DNA from 2 places in the Jonesia denitrificans DSM 20603 genome. Region 1 is predicted to be linked to the other one. Evidence: riboswitches for the same ligand, from Rfam matches in the RefSeq annotation. Region 1 holds a riboswitch; the other holds the start of a gene.

Region 1 (9,186 bases):
GGAAGCCGGAGTCCCCCTCGACGTCATCCCCATCACCGCGCCGCTGGACACTTACGACGTCGTCGTCGCCCCCGCCCTGCACATGCTTACCACCGACATCACCCAACGCCTCACTGACGTCGCCCACCGTGGCGGTACCGTCATCACGACCGTCATGTCAGGGCGAGTCGACACCAACGACCACGCCTTCCTTGACATCACCCCAGGCCCGCTTGCCCCACTGTTCGGGATCCGCATCGACGAAACCGACGCCCACCACCCCAACGACCCCGTCACCCTCACCACCGACCTCACCAACCCACTCACCCCACACCGCACCAACACGCCCACACACGGGACAGGGCACCTGGTGTACGACATCATCCAACTCGACGGCGCGGAACCAGTCGCTACCTACACCGGCGACTGGTTCACCGGAACCCCCGCAGCAACCCGGCGCAGCGTCGGCGCAGGTGACGCCTGGTACATCGGCACCATCCTCGACGACACAACCATGACCACCATCATGCACAACGCCATTGCCCGCCACCACATCACCTCACCCTTCGCAGCAACCCCTGGCCTCGAACACACCCGCCGCGGACACATCGACTTCCTCCTCAACCACCACCACACCCCCCACACCCTCACACTGCCCTTTAACGGAACGAACCTCCTCACCGGCCACACCCTCACCGAAGGCGATACCATCACCCTGAACCCCACCGACGTCGCCGTCATTGCCCGACACCGCGACCACACACCCGAGGACACCAACTGATGGCAGCCCCCCAAGAGTTCGGCACCGGAATCCTTGCGCGCGTCACCAAACAGACGTACTGGATGCTGGCCCTCACCGCATGCCTCGCGCTCGCGGTAGCGGTGCCTTGTGGGGTGTCGATCTTCCTGGATCGTGATGCGTCAAACATCCCATTGTTTGCGGTGATGGTGTGGGCGTGTGCGCCGGGGGTGTCAGCTGCCTTTTTCACCTGCCAGCAGCGCACCCGTGACCTGGACGACAGTCCGTTCGCCGCGTTCTTTTATGGACTGCGACGCAACACGGTAGGGGCGTTAGTGTTGTCCGCACCTGTTGTGGGGTTGGGCGGGTTGACTGCGTTCAACGCAGCGTTTGGGGCTACCGCGGGGATCCCCACCGGGTTCGTGTGGGCGGGTGTGGGCATCACCATTGTGTCGCTCGTGTGGCTCAGTCACGCCCTGCACATTCATTCACAGTTCGCGTTTCGGTGGCGTGATGTTGCCCGGCTGGGGTTGTACTACGTGACAGCGACACCACGGGTGTCTCTGGGTGCGTTGTCGTTGTGGGTGTTCAGCTTGGGGATTGTGTACCTCACCTCAGATGGGGTGCTGTTACTCCTTGGTGGGGTGGTGTCGTTTTTGTTGTGGCGTAACGCCCTTCCACTGCTTGCTGATGTGCGAGCCCGGTTCATCGCATGAGGAACGTGATGATGTCCTCACTGATGAGGGCGCGGGTTGTCGCCGGGTCAAGGGTGGCAACCCCATCGCCTGATTGCTCACCGTAAGCACCAAACCCCGCATGGTTTGCACCCTCGATTTCTCTTATCGTTGCAGTTTCGGGCAGGAGGGGCCGCGCATCGGCAATTTTTTCTGGGGTGGATAACCCGTCTTCGCTGCCGGAAATGCTGAGGACGGGCAGGGTAGAGGTGGAGATGTCGGTTGCGCAGTACGACGCGAGCAGGATCACACCGCTGGTGTCGGAGGCGAGCTGGCAGGCTCTCACACCGCCCAGGGAGTGACCGGCCACCATCCACGTGTCCACATTCGGGGCGAGGTCGGTGAAGGTAGACAGCGGGCGAACATCGAAGAACGCGAGGTTGAGCCACGGTTTGGTGATCACCACTGTCACCCCGGTGGTGGTGACAACGTCCGCGAATGTTGCCACGTAGGCGGCTGCCTCAACCTTTGCCCCCGGAATCATGACAAGACCGGTGCTGGTTAGGGGTGCATCGGATGTGGTGGGGTCGGTGGGGGTCAGAACAAGTGCGAGCCCTGCATCGGTGACGGTGATGCGTGGGTCATTGGTGACAGAGGCGAGTGGGTCAGGTTCTGCGGGCATGACTCCGATCTGGCTCCACGCCACCATGCCGCCCACTGCGAGGAGAACAAGAACACCAAGGACAGCTAGTGTGCGCAGCGCGTACCGGCGCACCCGTGATCGTGGCATACCGTGATCCTACGCGGTGAGGGGCGGTGGTGAGGAATGGTTAGTAAATGGTGCGTCCGTGGGTGTCGGGGATCCCTGACTTTCGGAAGAAGTAGGTGCACATCTGGTCGCGCCATTCGTGTGCGCAGCGGACTTGCTCGGTCAGGCGGGTGCTTACTTCCTCGAACACCGCGGTGGGGATCGTGTCACGGAGGTTGTCCCAGGTGCGTTGGTAGTCAAGAACCTTGTCGACTCCCTCAAAGTGGGTGTCGTAGATGTGTTGGATCACCGTTTTCCCGGAGTGGAGAACGTGGGTGTAAGGAACATGGTGGAAGAACAACACCAGTTCGTCCGGGCAGGTGTCGAGGTTGTTGTACTGGTCAGCGAGTTCGGGCGGGTACTGGTCCACAAAGCGGGTGCCGGTTCGGGTGCGGTCCACACCCACACCGTCACGGTCCGCGAAGTGGTAGGTGCCCCAGGGGGAATATTCGTACCCGTCGATGTGGGGGCCGTAGTGTGCTGCACCGGGGGAGACCATAAAACCGACCCCCAGGGGGGCGGTGTATTTTTCGTAGGTGTCCCAAGACGACGCCATGATGTGGTGCAGTGTTGTGCGCGTGGCTGCTGGGGTGTGGGGGAAGGTGAGGGTGAGCCATTCGGTGAGAATGTCACCGGGGTCTGCTGTGGGATCCCAGGTGAGCCGCCCGTAGGCGTACAGGTTCGCTTGGGCGAGGGGGTGACCAGTCCAGTAGGCGCTCATTCCCACGTTGGAGACGGCGGTGAAGGACACAGGAATGTCAGCGAGGGTGGTGTGGGGGTTGCTGGTTGGCCAGAAGGTGAACCGCATGATCTCCGACCACTGGGTTCCGAGGTAGCAGATGTGCCGTTGTTGCCCGGTGTATTCCTGGGTGACTTGGAATTCGAGGGACAAGTTGGTGTGGGGCATGGCCGCGAATGTGGGGGAGATGGGTTCGCGGGCTTGGAAGTCCATGGGGCCAAACTTGATTTGGACGATGGCGTTGTCGGCGAAGGTGCCGTCGTGTGGGGCGAAGTGTTCGTAGGCTGCGCGGGCACGGTCAGTGGTGCGGTCGCGCCAGTCCTGGGTGTGGTTGTAGACGAAGGCCCGCCAGTGGACGATTCCGTGGTGTGGCGCGAGCGCCTCGGCGAGCATGTTGGCGCCGTCAGCGTGGGTGCGACCGTAGGCGAAGGGGCCGGGTTGTCCTTCGGAGTCTGCTTTGATGACGATGCCACCGAAGTCGGGGATGACAGAGTAGACGGCGGTGAAAGTGTCGGCCCACCATTGGCGCACTTGTGGGTCTAGTGGGTCGTTGCTGGTCAGGCCGCCCAGGGACATGGGAGAACCGAAACTCACGGACAGGTGGGTGCGGATGCCCCAGTTCCGGAAGATCGCGGCGATGCGGGCCACGTCGTTGATGTTGTCGGTGAGGAGGCGGGCTGCGTCACGTTCCACGTTGACGTTGTTGATGGCGACGTGGTTGATGCCCAGTGACGCCAGGAGGCGCGCGTAGTCGGCGACGCGGGTGAGGTTCTCGCGGACCGCGCCGTTGGTGTAGAAGATGGAGTCGCCAGCGTATCCGCGTTCGATCTGTCCCATCACGGGGTGAACACTGAGGTTGTCCCAGTGGTCGAGCATGCGGATCGCGGTGGCGGGGGTGTGCTTACTGGTGGGGGGCAGTGTGGTGAGGTCGTGGCGGAGGAGGGCGAAGTAACCGTAGAGCAGTGCGTTGGGGGTGCGTCCGGTGACGGTGATGGTGTCGGGTGTGGTGGTGAGTGTGTAGGCGTCATCGTGGGGGTCACCGAGGAACTGTGTTGATGCGGGTTGGTTGGTGGCGCCTGTGGGGGGTGTGAGCCGCAGGGTGAGGGTGCGTGATGTGGTGGTGGTTGCCGATGCGCGCCCCGGGTGCTCCGTGGTGGTTGCGTTGTGTGCTGCGTGGGTGATTTCGCTGCGCAGGGTGGTGATCACGGGGTGGTCGGCAAGGTGTGGCGGGATGTCGAGGGTGGTGGTGAGGTCGCCGAGGCGTGCCAGGGTTGTTGGCGGGAGCCATGCGGGGTGGGGAGAGGTGGCAGTGTGGGCGGTGGTGTCCAGAGACATTGTGGGTCCTTAAGCGTCGTTGCTTACCCGCAATAGTTTAGCAGTTGGACAAATAGAATGTGCTGGTCTTACTCGGTGCGTTGCGCGGTGACGAGGGCTTGGGTGATGTCGTCGAGGATGTCGCGGACGTCTTCGAGGCCGACGGACAGGCGGATCGTTGTTTCCGACATGCCCACTTTGGCTCGCCCTTCGACCCCGAGTTTGCGGTGGGTTGTTGTGGCAGGGTGGGTGGCAAGAGTTTTCGCGTCACCAAGGTTGTTGGAAATGTCCACAATGGTTAACGCGTTCAAGAACGCAAAAGCATGGTGTTTTTGCTGCTCAGGTGTTGTTCCTTGCGGGATGTCTAGGTCGAATGTGACGACAGTTCCACCGCCGGTTTGTTGCGTGCGCGCTAACTCGTGCTGGGGGTGGCTGGGCAGGTAGGGGTAGCGCACGTTGATGATTCCGGGGGTGGTCTCTAGTGTTTGTGCGATCGTGAGGGCGCCGGCGTTTTGGGCGGCGACCCGCACAGGGAGGGTTTCGAGTCCTTTGAGGAGCACCCAAGCGTTAAAGGGGGAGAGGGAGGGGCCGGTGTTGCGGATCATTGTTTGTACTGGCCCAGAAATGTAGTCGGTAGAGCCAAGGATTGCGCCGCCGAGGACACGGCCTTGCCCGTCAATGTGCTTGGTCGCGGAGTACACGACCACGTCAGCCCCGAGTTCAAGGGGGCGTTGCATGACAGGGGTGGCAAAGACGTTGTCGACAATGACGAGGGCGCCCGCATCGTGGGCAAGACGTGCCACGGCTGCGACGTCGATGATGTCTTGCATGGGGTTGGATGGTGTTTCAAAAAACACCACGTCAGCTGGGGTGGCGAGGGCTTCTTCCCATTGGGATAGAACGTGGCCGTCAACATAGTCGGTGCGGATGCCCCACTTGGCGAAGATGTCGTCAAAGATCACCAGGGATGAGCCGAACAAGGCGCGCGCGGCAACGATGCGCGACCCGGATTTCACCACGGCGGCGAGTGCTGTGAACACGGCGGACATGCCGGTGGCGGTGGCGTAGCAGGCGTCAGCGCCTTCCATGAGGCGCAGGCGCTCTTCGAAGGTGTGGACGGTGGGGTTTCCGTACCGTGAGTAGATGAACCGATCGATGTCGCCGTTAAAGGCAGCTTCTGCTTCCTGAGCAGTGGAGTACACGTATCCCTGGGTGAGGAAGAGAGGTTCAGAGGTTTCGTCGAAGGCGGTACGGGTTTGCCCGCCCCGCACGGCAAGGGTAGCGGGGCGTAGGGTGCGGGACACGGGGTTACTCGCCTTCGGTGAAGGTGGTGGTGGGCAGGCCGCGCAGTTTCCACCCGTTGACGGTGCGGTTGCCGTAGTCGTCGGTGTCGCCTTCGAATCCTTCAAGGACATTGTAGGCGGGGCCGTACCCGGCAACGGTGGCGGCCGTAGCTGCGCCAATGGAGCGGTTCCCAGAGCGGCACAGGAAGATGATGGGTCGGCCATCGCCCGGGGTGACCCCGGTGTTGGCGAGTTGGGTGAGGAACTGGTTGTTGGGTCCGAACGCGGTGACCCATTCGATGTAGTGAACGTCGTGGTTGATGCTGGTGAGGTCGGGGACCCCAATGGTTTGCCATTCCCCTACCGTGCGGACGTCCACGAACACGGCGTCGGGGTTCTGTGCGGCAAGGTCAAACGCTTCTTGCGGGGTTAGGTCGCCTGCATATGTCATGCTGTCCTCCATCGTTCTGGCGTTAGCACCCTCACCCGGATGACGTGTCGGGGGGTTGCTGCGGTGTCACGGTGCCAAGTCACTCGACCGCTCTGGATGGTTGTACTCAACGATCATGACCGATGACCGCAAAAAATGAGACACCCTTTTCAAAATGTGAGACGTGTGTGGTGTGGCGTTGACACCACAGACCAACATCCCACACTCTGGTGTCAGGTCACGAGTGCCAGCGTAAAACCCCGGTTTGCTGGCCGGCAACCCTCCACCTGCGGTGGGGTGCCCCGGGTGAAGACCAGGCCCCGAGCCAACCAGCTCCGGGGGCAAGCGCGGGACCTGTCACCTGACAATCCCACCCATGAGCGCCACAAGCGCCACGCACATCACGCCACACCCGTGGCGCGGCTGGGTGAACAGGCAGGCAGGGAGGTCCCCATCACCATGGAGACACACATGAACCACCACACACCATGCCTTCCCGTAGTTGGCGCCCACACCCGGGTTCCCCTCATCAACGGTGGGTCAACCACATACGCCAACCTTGACTGCGCCGCCAGCGCCCCGGCACTAGTCGCCGTCCAAGAACGGGTCAACCAAGTCCTCCCGCTGTACGCCTCCGTGCACCGAGGCGCCGGATACCTCTCCCAAGTATCCACCGCACTGTACGAAGCAGCGCGCACAAGCATCGGTCAGCATGTGGGCGCCCGCGCAGACGACGTCACCATCATCACCCGGCACACCACCGATTCCCTCAACCTCCTCGCCGGGTGCATCCCCACCAACCCTGACGGGACCCCCGGGAAAGTCCTCGTCCTCGACATCGAACACCACGCGAACCTCCTGCCCTGGCAAGCCGCATCCGGTGGGGCAACAGTCATCACCGCTGCCACAACCATCCGTGAAACCCTCACCCAACTACGCGCCGAACTAGCCCGCGACAACTACACACTCGTGGCAGCAACAGGCGCCTCCAACGTCACCGGTGAAGCACTACCCATCACCGAGCTCGTTGACATCGCCCACGCAGCAGGTGCACGCATCGTCATTGACGCCGCCCAACTCGTCCCACACCGCGGATTCTCCCTCACCACCAGCGGCGCAGACTACGTTGTGTTCTCCGGCCACAAAACCTACGCGCCCTTTGGCGCAGGTGCACTCGTTGGTCGACGTGATTGGCTCGACGCTGGACACCCGTACCTCGCAGGGGGAGGCGCGGTTCACAACGTCACACTCACCACCATCACCTGGGCGCCAGCCCCCGCCCGACACGAAGCAGGATCACCCAACGTGATCGGTGCTGTTGCGCTCGCAGCAGCGTGCGAGGCGTTAGGAAACCTCCCTGCCGGCGAACTGGAACGCCACGAAAACGTGTTGCGCACGCGGCTTGTCGAGGGTTTGTCGGCCATTGAGGGAGTACGGATCTTGCGGCTGTGGGAAGACTCCTGCGACCCGGTAGGGGTGGTTTCCTTCACGGTTGCTCAGTGCGACCCAGGGCTTGTCGCCGCATACCTGTCAGCAGAACACGGTATTGGGGTGCGAGACGGGCGTTTTTGCGCCCACCCACTGCTCACCCGGTTAGGGGTTGAGAACGGGGCGATTCGCGCATCAGTTGGGGTAGGAACCACAGTAGACGAGGTGGAACGCCTTATTGCTGCGGTCACCCAGTGGGTTGAGCAGGGAAGTGACGCCACCTACGACATCATCAACGGCTGCTGGGCTGTGCACAACGACCCACGGCCCACACCAGCCGGATCCGGGTTAGACGGTCTCATTGCAACCGCTGCTGCAGCTGTTGCCGACGTAGCAGCCGGGTGCGGCCCGACCCCGCGCACCCGCCCCACACAAACCGATACGCACCCCAAGGAGAACTCACCGGTCCCTGTGGCATAACTGCCGGTTCAGTGTGAGGAACCCTCACCCACCAGCCGCCAGCCACTTCGCTACCAGTCTCGCCACCAGCCTGACCGGTTCCAACCACCCCGATGCGCCAAGGCCCGGCAAGGCACCCGTCAACTCATGAGGAACAATAGTGAGATGCAGTGCCACCACTTTGACGCACACAGGTGCCGTTCGTGCGCCCTCCTTGACATCCCCTACGAGCGTCAACTCGCCACAAAAGCCGCTGACGTGCACGCACTCCTTGGGGAATACCCCGATCTTGACTGGCTCCCTCCCGTTGCCAGTGCCCAAGCAGGGTTTCGCAACAAAGCGAAAATGGCGGTATCTGGCACAGCAGACAACCCGATCCTTGGGATCCTTGATGCGTCCTTTGGTGGCGTTGACCTGCGTGATTGCCCTTTGTACACGCAGGGCATGCAGGAAGTGCTTGACGCGGTGAGGGCCTTCATCATGGCCGCCCGCATAGAACCGTATCGAGTTGCTGACCGGCGTGGTGAACTCAAATATGTCCTCGTCACCGAATCCCCGGACAGTGAGTACATGGTGCGATTCGTGGCCCGCTCGCAGGAACCGGTTACGCGCATCAGCAAGCACCTTCCCGGTTGGCTCGCCGAGAATCCGCAGGTGCGGGTGGTCACTGTCAACCTGCAACCTGAACACAAAGCGATCCTCGAAGGGGATCGAGAAATTGTCCTCACCAAAGACAACTCCTTGACGATGCGGGTGGGCGACATTCCTCTCTACCTGCGTCCGCAGAGTTTTTTCCAAACCAACACCCCCGTTGCGGCGCACTTGTACCGTCAAGCGGAGCAGTGGATTGCCGATGCGCGCCCACAGCACGTGTGGGACCTGTTCTGCGGGGTGGGTGGGTTCGCTTTGCATGCTGCGCCGCATGCTAACCGGGTTACCGGGGTGGAAATTAGTGCAGAAGCGATCGAATCTGCGCGCACCAGCGCGGCCGAACGGGCACTCACAAACGTGACATTTGATGCCCTCGATGCCACGACGTTCAGTACCGGACATAGTGCACGGCTAGCTGATGGCGGACCTGATCTTGTCGTGGTTAACCCGCCACGGCGAGGGATCGGCGTGGACCTTGCCGAGTGGTTGAACGCAAGTGACGCGCACACCGTTGTGTACTCAAGCTGCAACGCCCGGTCACTCGCGAAAGACCTCACCGCCATGCCGCAGTTTCAGCCCACCCGCGCCAGGCTATTCGACATGTTTCCCCACACCAACCACGTTGAGACGGTAGTATTGATGTCAAAGGTTGCGACAGACTAATAAATAAAATATTGTAAAA
Region 2 (9,186 bases), 400 kb from region 1:
TGTCGGCTCGTTCCTTGCTTCTGGAGCGATCTCAGCACTCAGCAAGAAACTCACACCGATTGTCATGGTGCGTACCGGTTTAGTTTTGGAAATAGCCGGCTTAACAGCGTTGGCCCTCCTATTACGCCCTGACTCATCGCTGTGGCTCACAACTACCACATTGTTCATCTATGGTGTTGGAGTTGGGTTCGCCACCTCCCAACTGACTGCCACCATTTTGGTGGACGTCCCACGCGACCGATCAGGTCAAGGATCATCCACCCAGTCCACAGCCCGTCAAGTAGGATCCGCACTCGGTATCGCCGTTCTCGGCAGCGTCTTGTTCACAACACTCACAACAGGAACCGAATCCCGACTCTCTGAGTTCCTGGCATCCAACCCTGACGCCCAAGAACTCGTGGACTCCATGACACGATCATCAGGCGCACTCATTCCGCAACTCAGTGGAAACCCAGCCACCGCTCCAATCGCCGACGCTGCGCGCGAAGCCCTGACCCAGGGCGTCCAGTTCGCTGGAATCACCGCAGCGCTCGCACTACTGATCGGGTTGGCGACCAGCTTCCGGTTAGGCCCAACCCTCCAGGTAACGCCAGAGGCGGGACCAACTCGCGTGAGTTGATCCCGCCCCGGGGGTGGTTCTTCGCTGTGCGAGCGTCAGTCTCGGAAGGTGTCCTTGACGTTCTCGCCTGCCTGCTTCATGTTGGCTTTCGCCTGGTCGGTTTTTCCATCAGCTTCGACACGCTCGTTGTCGGTTGCGTCGCCGTATGCTTCTTTCGCCTTGCCTTTGAGTTCTTCAGCTTTGTTGCTGATTTTGTCTCCGAGTCCCATGTGTTCCTCCTTCAGGCGAATGGTCATGGTAGGGCCCAACCACTCCAACAGCGGTGTGCCCGTCCCTCTTCACCCTGCCGCAGGTTCTTGAGGTTCGCATCTTGAACGCTTCACAAGGTCCACAACCGCAGGTCTTCCACCAGCACCTATCGCTCCGGGACCGCTGCAAGAACTTCCTCAGCAGTCACCTGGGTGACAATGCCGTGATCGACCTGGAACACCAGGTCCGCATCCGCCGCATCACTGGGACGGTGGGTAATCTCAATGAGCGTTGCGCCCGGTCGAGCCCCACGCAAAGCCACCCGAAGACGCTGAGCAGTGACCTCATCAAGGCTGGAGGTGTATTCATCCAGCACAAACACATCGGCAGGAGTCAGAAGCGCCCGCGCCAATGCAACACGTTGACGCTGCCCCCCGGACAACGACTCGCCAAACTCACCCACCAAGGTGTCCCAACCGTCGGGGAACCGGTCAATGTCTTCCATAAGCTGCGCTACCTCACACACCTGCCGCAACCGTTCATCAGAAGCCGACGGGTCAGCAAGGCGGAGGTTATCGGCGATGCTCATCGCAAACAAGTGAGTACGTTGAGAAACCAACGCCACCCGCCCCCGTAACTCATCCTGCACCACATCTGTGATAGGAACACCCCCCACCAAGATCCGCCCCTGGTCACAATCCCAGAAACGCAGCAGAAGATGCGCCAGTGTGGACTTCCCCGACCCTGACCGTCCCACAATGACCGCACGCGACCCAGCCGGGATGCTCAACGACACATCGGTCAGCACAGGCACTGGCGCACCGGGATAAGCAAACGTCACCGCATCCCACTGAACAGACAACCCACCTGCAGGCAACGACACAGGGTGGGCCGGGTCAACAACCGCGGGCTGGGTCGATACTGCCGCCCGCAACCGGGCAGCAGCCGAACCAGCAACATCAAGGTCTGCAAGTAACGTGTCAATTGCCTTCGATGCCGAAAAACTCGACAACGTGACCGCCACAGCAAGCGCTAACTGCTCCACCGTGAAGGTGCCTTGAACAAACCGTGCACCGGCGTCCCCCAGGACAAGCAGCACCGTGATGAGGGTGAAGGCGACGGTCAGGGAACGTCGAATCGCGGTGATCGTACCGCGGTGGGTATTGTCCTGGGCGATGGTGTCAATCAATGAGGTAGAACGTTCCAACCATGGGTGTTCGTAGCCGTATCCCACAATGTCGGCGACACCTTGGACAGTTTCAGTGACAGTTTGGGAAAACCCAGTGCGGTCGCTGGCGTGGCCAGCACTGACACGTTGGGTGAACCACCACCCCACCGTAGGTGTAACAACTCCCACAAGGAACACTCCCACAGCGGCGATCCACGCCACCACAGGGGACGTTGCGGCGCCCAACCAGACAAGGACACCCACCGGGACAACGACCGCTGAGATGACCGGGGCGATGGTGTGAGCGAAAAACACTTCAACCCGGTCAATGTCTTTAGTGACACGGGTGAGCAGGTCACCGGTGTGCGCAGTGACAGTGTTTGCTGGAGCACCTGGCCACAGCCGCGAAAAAGCGAAAACCCGCAGCTCTTCGAGTGCTTTAAACGCCACATAGTGCCCTGAGTACTGTTCGACGTACCGCACGATCGCTTTCATGAGCGTCAAGCCTGCTAACACCAAAACCAGGTGCCCCACATGGACGGTGCTTGTGACAGCTCGGGCTACCCCGGTCGCAGCAACAGCAAGCAGCGCCACCGCCAACACCTGGTCAATGATGCGGCACACCGTCGAGATGATGAGCGGCCACAACACGGAACGCACATGAGTGGCACTCCACCACAACGCTGACAACGACTGGTTCACTGTGTCACCTCCTGAACAACGCCACCCTCGACGCGCACAACACGATCGACCGTGCGCAACGACGAAGCCCGGTGAGTGATCGTGACAACTGTGCGCTCCCCACTGCGCACCATCTCATCAATGGCATCAAGGATCGCCCGCTCACTGGCCACATCGACTTGTGACGTCGGTTCATCCAACACGATGAGTCCAGACCCCGACAATAACGCCCGTGCTAAAGAAAGCCGTTGCGCCTGCCCCCCGGACAGTGTCGCCCCGCGTTCACCCACACGTGTGTCCAACCCGTTGGGCATTGCCTCAACGTCCGCCCGAAGGTGAGCGCGTGCTAGCGCCGCCCACATGTCTTCGTCGCTAGCGTCAGGGCAGGCAACCGCAAGATTCTCACGGATCGTCCCCGTAAACAGGTAGGTGGACTGTCGCACCACCGCACTGAACGCTCGCGCTGACGTCACCGTCACATCGGTCACCGGAACGCCACCAAAAAGGACCTGCCCTCCCTGCGTGTCTAACGAACGTTCAATGAGCCGCACAATCGTAGATTTACCGGCCCCCGAGCGCCCCACAATGGCCACATGCTCCCCTGCATTGACCGAAAAACTCGCTCCACGAAGAACCGGCGTATCCCCGTAACCGCAGGTCACATCGGCAAATTCAAGCACTGGAACAGAAGCAGAAGCCACTGCACCCAGCGGATCACGACCACCAACCACGCCAGGTTGACTACGCAGGATCCGTGCGATGCCACGCTCTGTAGCCCGGCCACCCAACCCGACATAAAAGAATGACCCCACCTTCGCCAACGGCTCCAACAACACTGTAGTCATCAGGATCAACGCCAACCCCTGACCGGCGGTAATCACATCAGCGTCAAGACGCACCACCGCGAGCACCGCCAGCGCAGACACCATGATGAGGAAAAACACGCCGTCAGTCACCAAAATGACAACCTGATTGACCGCAAGCAACCGCATCACAGAGCGGCGGTTGCGTTCACCTGCAGCCGCCAACCGTGCTTGCATGAGGGGAGCCGCCCGTAACAAACGCAAGGTAGTTAACCCTTGCAACGCATCCAAATAATCGGCCGCTAACGCCTGACGTTGCGCCCGGGACTGACCTGACACCCGCCGAAACGCCCGCTGAAACCCATACACAGCAGCCGGAATAAGTGGCACTAACACCAGCACAACAAGCGCTGTCACCCAATCAATGAACAGCGCAATCACACCTAACACCAACACCGGCGACACCACCGAAGCAACCGATGGACCCACAAACCCCACCCGGTACGCGGCGACCCGTTCCGCGCCGTCCATGGCCATGGACACCACTGCTCCCGTGCGATCACCCGCCCGTGGCGTTGGCCCGACCCGCAAGATCTGCCGAATGATGCGGTCACGGACCGTTGCTTCTTCACGCGCGCTTCCTCGCGCCGTGACCCACACCCCGGCACCGGTGAGCACGGCGGCAAGAACCGCGACCACCAGGGTGGACCATTCCCCTACTGTTGGGCTGATTCCCGCAACAAGCGGAGCAAACGGGGCCTGGTTTGCGTCTGGAAGCGTCCCTGCTTCCACAATGTCTGGGGTGGCCCCTGAGGTCGCGAGATACCGGTCCACCACCGCGCCAACCAGCACAAACAACAGGCCCGTGACAACCGATGCGGCACTGAACAACACTGCCGACCAACGAGTTGTGCGGGCAAGAAGTGGTGAGTACAGCAACGCTGGGTCCACCGGCGGCGGCCCACTTGGCCCGCCCTTTGCGCGAGAACCGTCACGGTCGCCGGGGTGACCATTGCCGGTTGGGTGACCGGGGTGACCTGGCCGGGAAGTCGTCACAGAATCAGGTCGTGAGGACGGGGGTGACGAAGGGTGGGACGCCGACATGACTGCAACCTAACACACGCAACATGGTGGCACTCAGTAGGTGCGCGCATCGGTTATTGATCCTGGTCACACCCGATGTAACTAGCGCACAAGAAGATGCAACCCGCCTTCAACGACCACTGCGAGCACTCCCATCAAACACACCCACCACACGTACCCCCAACGGCGTGATTCAGCAGCAAAAGTCCCAGCAAACAAGGCAGCCCACAACCCCAGTGATACAAAGGGGCCACTCGCCGCATACACGGTCGCCGCATGCGCGAAGGGTTGCACCATGGGCATCATGGACGCCACCGTGATCACCAGTGCAGACCCGACCGTGATTGTTAACGCTGCGATCAACAGGGGCACCTGCGGTAAGTTCGCGGCGCGTCGGGCGGCGGGCTCCTGGGACAACGGCTGCACCGCCCACAACATGACAAAAGGAATGAGTAACATCAATGCCAGGTGGGTGATCAGCCACCACTGCGAGCATGACACCTGCGGGTCAATCACCGCCGCAAAACTGGACACAGAACCACTTCGGGTACCGACCGAGGACACCCCGTGATCAACACCGATCAACACGACACCCAGCCCTGTCGCAGCCAACACAACCAGCACCGGTCGCGGAAGAGTCACCACGCGAAACCGAGAAACAAGAGGCGCAGAGAACCTGCGTCCCTCGGGAGCAAGCATGATCCCCGTCGCAGGTGTCACTGGTGACATGCCTCCACCTTTTCCTCATCAATCAACCCGGCACTAAGGGTTTGGTGCCGCCCGATCACGCTTCCCCCAAAGCCCTGTTGTGATCTGGGCGGCACCACTGTGTCCCCACCATGTTTGTGTCACAACTCCCCGTGGACTTACAGGGTGAAAGAAAGAAGTTCTCCACCCGCGACACAGAAGCCCACAATGTGGACGCTGGTTGTTCACGCACCGGAATCCGGTGCACACTGATCGTGTTCTGTTCCATCCAGAGCGGCCGAGAGTTCTGGCTCGTTGACGCCGCAGCAACCCACTCCTGAACGGAAGCCTCCACAGGGAAACGGGTGCTAACGCCAGATCCGATGGAGAATTAGTCATGGCTTCCTTTGACGTGTCAGCCACAGCTCGCGGATTTCACCGGCCTACGGTGTCGTTCGAGTTGATGCCTCCGCGTAACCCTGCGGCGGCACCAAAGTTTTGGAACACTGCCCGCAAGCTTGTTGAGGCGCATCCCGATTTTGTGTCCGTCACCTACGGCGCAGCGGGGGGCGACCGCGATTCGGCGCGCACAGTGGTGGAAACTCTCGTGCAACACACCAACGTGTTGCCGATCGCGCACCTCACCTGTGTGGGGGCGACTCGAGACAACGTGGCAGACACCATTGATGATTTCCTGGCAGCCGGGGCGCGCACGTTCCTCGCGTTGCGGGGAGACCCACCAAAGGACCAACCTGACTGGGCGCCACCCACCAACGGTGTGGTGTCGTCGCTCGAACTCATTGCGCTTCTGCGTGATGTGGAAGCGCAACGGTGTCAGGCAGATGCGTCTGAGGCGCTGCGTGGGGCAATGAAGCCGTTAACCATCGCGGTTGCGACGTTCCCAGAGGGGAACCGCGATGCGGGGACAACCCGTGAACAAGAAGCTGCCCGACTGTTGCAAAAGCAGCAAGCTGGCGCGAACTTTGCGATCACCCAGTTGTTCTACACGGCGTCGGCGTACACCGAGTTTGTGGATGTGGCACGTTCCTTGGGTGTCACCATTCCCATCGTGGCTGGCATCTTGCCGATGACCGATCCACAACGGTTACGACGGTTGGAACAGTTGACCGGAGTACCGGTCCCCCTTGAGTTAGCAGCACAGTTAGATGCGATTGCTAGCCCCCATGTGCGGCACTCTCACGGCATTGCGGCGTCAGTGGATTTAGCGAACGCGGTCCTTGACTCCGGGGCCCCCGGGTTGCACATTTACACGTTTAATAAGCACGAACCTGCACTGGACCTGCTCGAGGGCGTACACCTCGGAGGTTCACTGGGTGGGGTGGCGCCTGTGCGTTCACCGCAGCCAGTGGATGTGGCCGGGTGGCCGCAGGTTGGCGCATCCCCTGTCACTGCGTAGGTTGCGGGTGCCCCGTGTGGTGCCTTGTGATCGGGTGGTGACGTGTCCGTCTCTGCTGGTCGCGCCGTGTGGGCGACTGTAGGGTTTTCCGTTTTCTTGTGAGGGATGACCATGTCTTTTGTTTCTTCTGTTTTTCCGTCTGCCACGATTTTGGGGTACCCGCGTATTGGGGACCGCCGCCAGCTCAAGCGTGCGTTGGAGTCGTTGTGGGCGGGTCGGTCCAATGCGGATGAGTTCGCTGCCACAACCCACCAATTACGGGCTGCCACCCGGGAACGGTTAGCGGCCCGCGGGTTGGGGCGCGATGACTCCTCGATCCCGGAGTCGTTTAGTTGGTATGACCAGGTTCTTGATGCGGCCGTGACGTTTGGGGTGATCCCAGACCGGTTCCGTTCGTTGGATTGGTCGGGGGACCTGGTTGGTGCGTACAGCACGGTGGCGCGTGGTGTGGGTGATGATGCCCCGTTAGAGATGACGAAGTGGTTCAACACGAACTACCACTATTTGGTTCCGGAAGTAGATGAGTCCACCCCGTTTGTGTTGAACCCGACGTTGGTGACGTCGCTGGTCGACGAGGCCCGTGCGCAGGGTTTTGTCACCCGCCCAACGATTGTTGGTCCGGTGACGTTCTTGGCGCTGTCCAAAGCTGCGACTTCCGCTTCCACGGGTTTTGACCCGTTGTCACGCCTGGACGAGTTGGTGGGTGTGTACGTGGAGTTGCTGGCGGTTCTCGTTGAGCGTGGTGTGCAATGGGTTCAGTTGGATGAGCCTGCGTTGGTGTCAGAGAACTTGTCAGTGGATGCGACCGCATTAGAGCAAGCGTTTGTGGCCGCTTATGCGCGTTTGACGTCTGCCGATGCGCGCCCCAACATCCTAGTGACCGCCCCGTTTGCGTCGTTGGGTGCGTTGGCAGAACCTGTGCTGAACTCAGGTGTTGAAGCCGTTGCGGTGGACCTCGTACACGGTGACCTTCCTGCGGCAGTCCCAGACGGGGTGACACTTGTTGCTGGCGTGGTCAATGGTCGCAACGTGTGGCGGTGTGACCTAGATCAGGCTCGGCGTGTGCTTGAAGGAGTACACGCGGGTTCAGTGGCAGTATCAACGTCCACGAGTTTGCAGCATGTTCCACACACTGTTGCCGACGAACCAACACTGGACCCCACACTAGCGTCATGGTTGGCGTTCGCTGACGAAAAGATCAGCGAGGTTGTCACCTTAGCGCGAGGTCTCACCCAAGGATGGGATGCGGTGGCATCCGAGCTCGACGATGCGCGAACCGTGTTAGCCGCCCGGGCGGCAGCCCCTGGGGTGACCGTGCCGCACGTGCGGGAACGGGTTGCGGGAATCACCCATGCTGACCTGGCTCGAACCACCATCGATGGAAAACGCGCATCGATAGCCTCACGGGTCGCGCAACAGCAGGAACGACTTCAACTTCCTCCACTGCCGACCACAACAATTGGGTCCTTCCCACAAACAGCAGATATTCGCCGGGCACGCGCCCAGTGGACACGCGGTGACCTCACTGACGCGGACTACCAGGTGCAGATGCGCACCGAAATCGAACGTGTCATCCGCTTGCAGGAAGACCTGGGTCTTGACGTTCTTGTCCATGGCGAAGCGGAACGCAACGACATGGTGCAGTACTTCGCAGAACACCTCGATGGTTTCGTCGTCACCGAAAACGGGTGGGTACAGTCCTACGGTTCGCGGTGCACTCGCCCATCCATCCAGTGGGGCGACGTCTCCCGCCCAGCTCCCATCACCACACAATGGGCAACCTACGCCCAGTCACTGACTCCCAAACCCGTCAAAGGGATGCTCACCGGACCAGTGACGATCATGGCATGGTCCTTCATCCGTGAAGACCTTCCACTCGCAGAAACAGCGAAACAAATTGGTCTGGCACTCCGTGACGAAGTGGGTGACCTGGAAGCAGCAAACATTGCGGTCATCCAAGTGGACGAACCAGCACTCCGCGAACTCCTCCCCTTGAAAAAGGCTGACCACAAAGACTACCTCGACTGGTCTGTGTCCTCCTTCCGCCTTGCCACCACAGGTGTGCGCCCCGACACCCAAATCCACACCCACCTGTGCTACTCCGAGTTCAACGACATCATCGATGCCATTGACCACCTTGGGGCAGACGTCACCTCCATTGAGGCGGCCCGCTCACGCATGGAAGTCCTGGGGGCGCTCGCCGTTTCCGGGTTTGGGCGCGGGGTTGGCCCGGGGATCTATGACATCCACTCACCCCGAGTCCCCTCCGTCGAAGAATTGGCGGAACTCCTTGACCTTGCGGTGCGTTCGGTTCGCCCAGAGTTGCTGTGGGTGAACCCTGATTGCGGGTTGAAAACCCGCGGATATGACGAAACAGTGGCGTCGTTACGCAACCTTGTTCAAGCAGCCCACGACGTGCGAGCACATGTGGCAGTGACCGCGTAACCACAGGAACGACAACTGACCTGGGCGAGCCCGGTCACCAGAACGGGGTGTGCGGCAACTGGCCGCACACCCCGTTTGTCACCCGCGCATCGTT

What was found. A riboswitch is a leader RNA that binds a small molecule or an ion and turns the genes downstream of it on or off. The one in region 1 is predicted to bind S-adenosylmethionine.
Region 2: it holds a riboswitch for S-adenosylmethionine, as region 1 does, so the genes downstream of both, JDEN_RS00965 (methylenetetrahydrofolate reductase) here and JDEN_RS11985 (rhodanese-like domain-containing protein) in region 1, are expected to answer to the same signal.

What each region holds. Positions count from the first base shown of each region.
Region 1 covers NC_013174.1:2,554,425-2,563,610, reverse strand. The annotation lists gene JDEN_RS12010 (beta-galactosidase) at 1-760, shown strand, start outside; gene JDEN_RS12005 (hypothetical protein) at 760-1,434, shown strand; gene JDEN_RS12000 (alpha/beta hydrolase) at 1,424-2,182, opposite strand; gene JDEN_RS11995 (alpha-glucuronidase) at 2,223-4,274, opposite strand; gene JDEN_RS11990 (O-succinylhomoserine sulfhydrylase) at 4,343-5,557, opposite strand; gene JDEN_RS11985 (rhodanese-like domain-containing protein) at 5,562-5,987, opposite strand; SAM riboswitch class I at 5,993-6,090, opposite strand; SAM riboswitch class IV at 6,203-6,320, shown strand; gene JDEN_RS11980 (aminotransferase class V-fold PLP-dependent enzyme) at 6,438-7,874, shown strand; gene rlmC (23S rRNA (uracil(747)-C(5))-methyltransferase RlmC) at 8,019-9,167, shown strand.
Region 2 covers NC_013174.1:202,740-211,925, reverse strand. The annotation lists gene JDEN_RS00995 (MFS transporter) at 1-619, shown strand, start outside; gene JDEN_RS00990 (CsbD family protein) at 655-828, opposite strand; gene cydC (thiol reductant ABC exporter subunit CydC) at 975-2,678, opposite strand; gene JDEN_RS00980 (ABC transporter ATP-binding protein/permease) at 2,675-4,516, opposite strand; gene JDEN_RS00975 (hypothetical protein) at 4,646-5,272, opposite strand; SAM riboswitch class I at 5,513-5,620, shown strand; gene JDEN_RS00965 (methylenetetrahydrofolate reductase) at 5,628-6,647, shown strand; gene metE (5-methyltetrahydropteroyltriglutamate--homocysteine S-methyltransferase) at 6,759-9,092, shown strand; gene JDEN_RS00955 (cation-translocating P-type ATPase) at 9,185-9,186, opposite strand, start outside.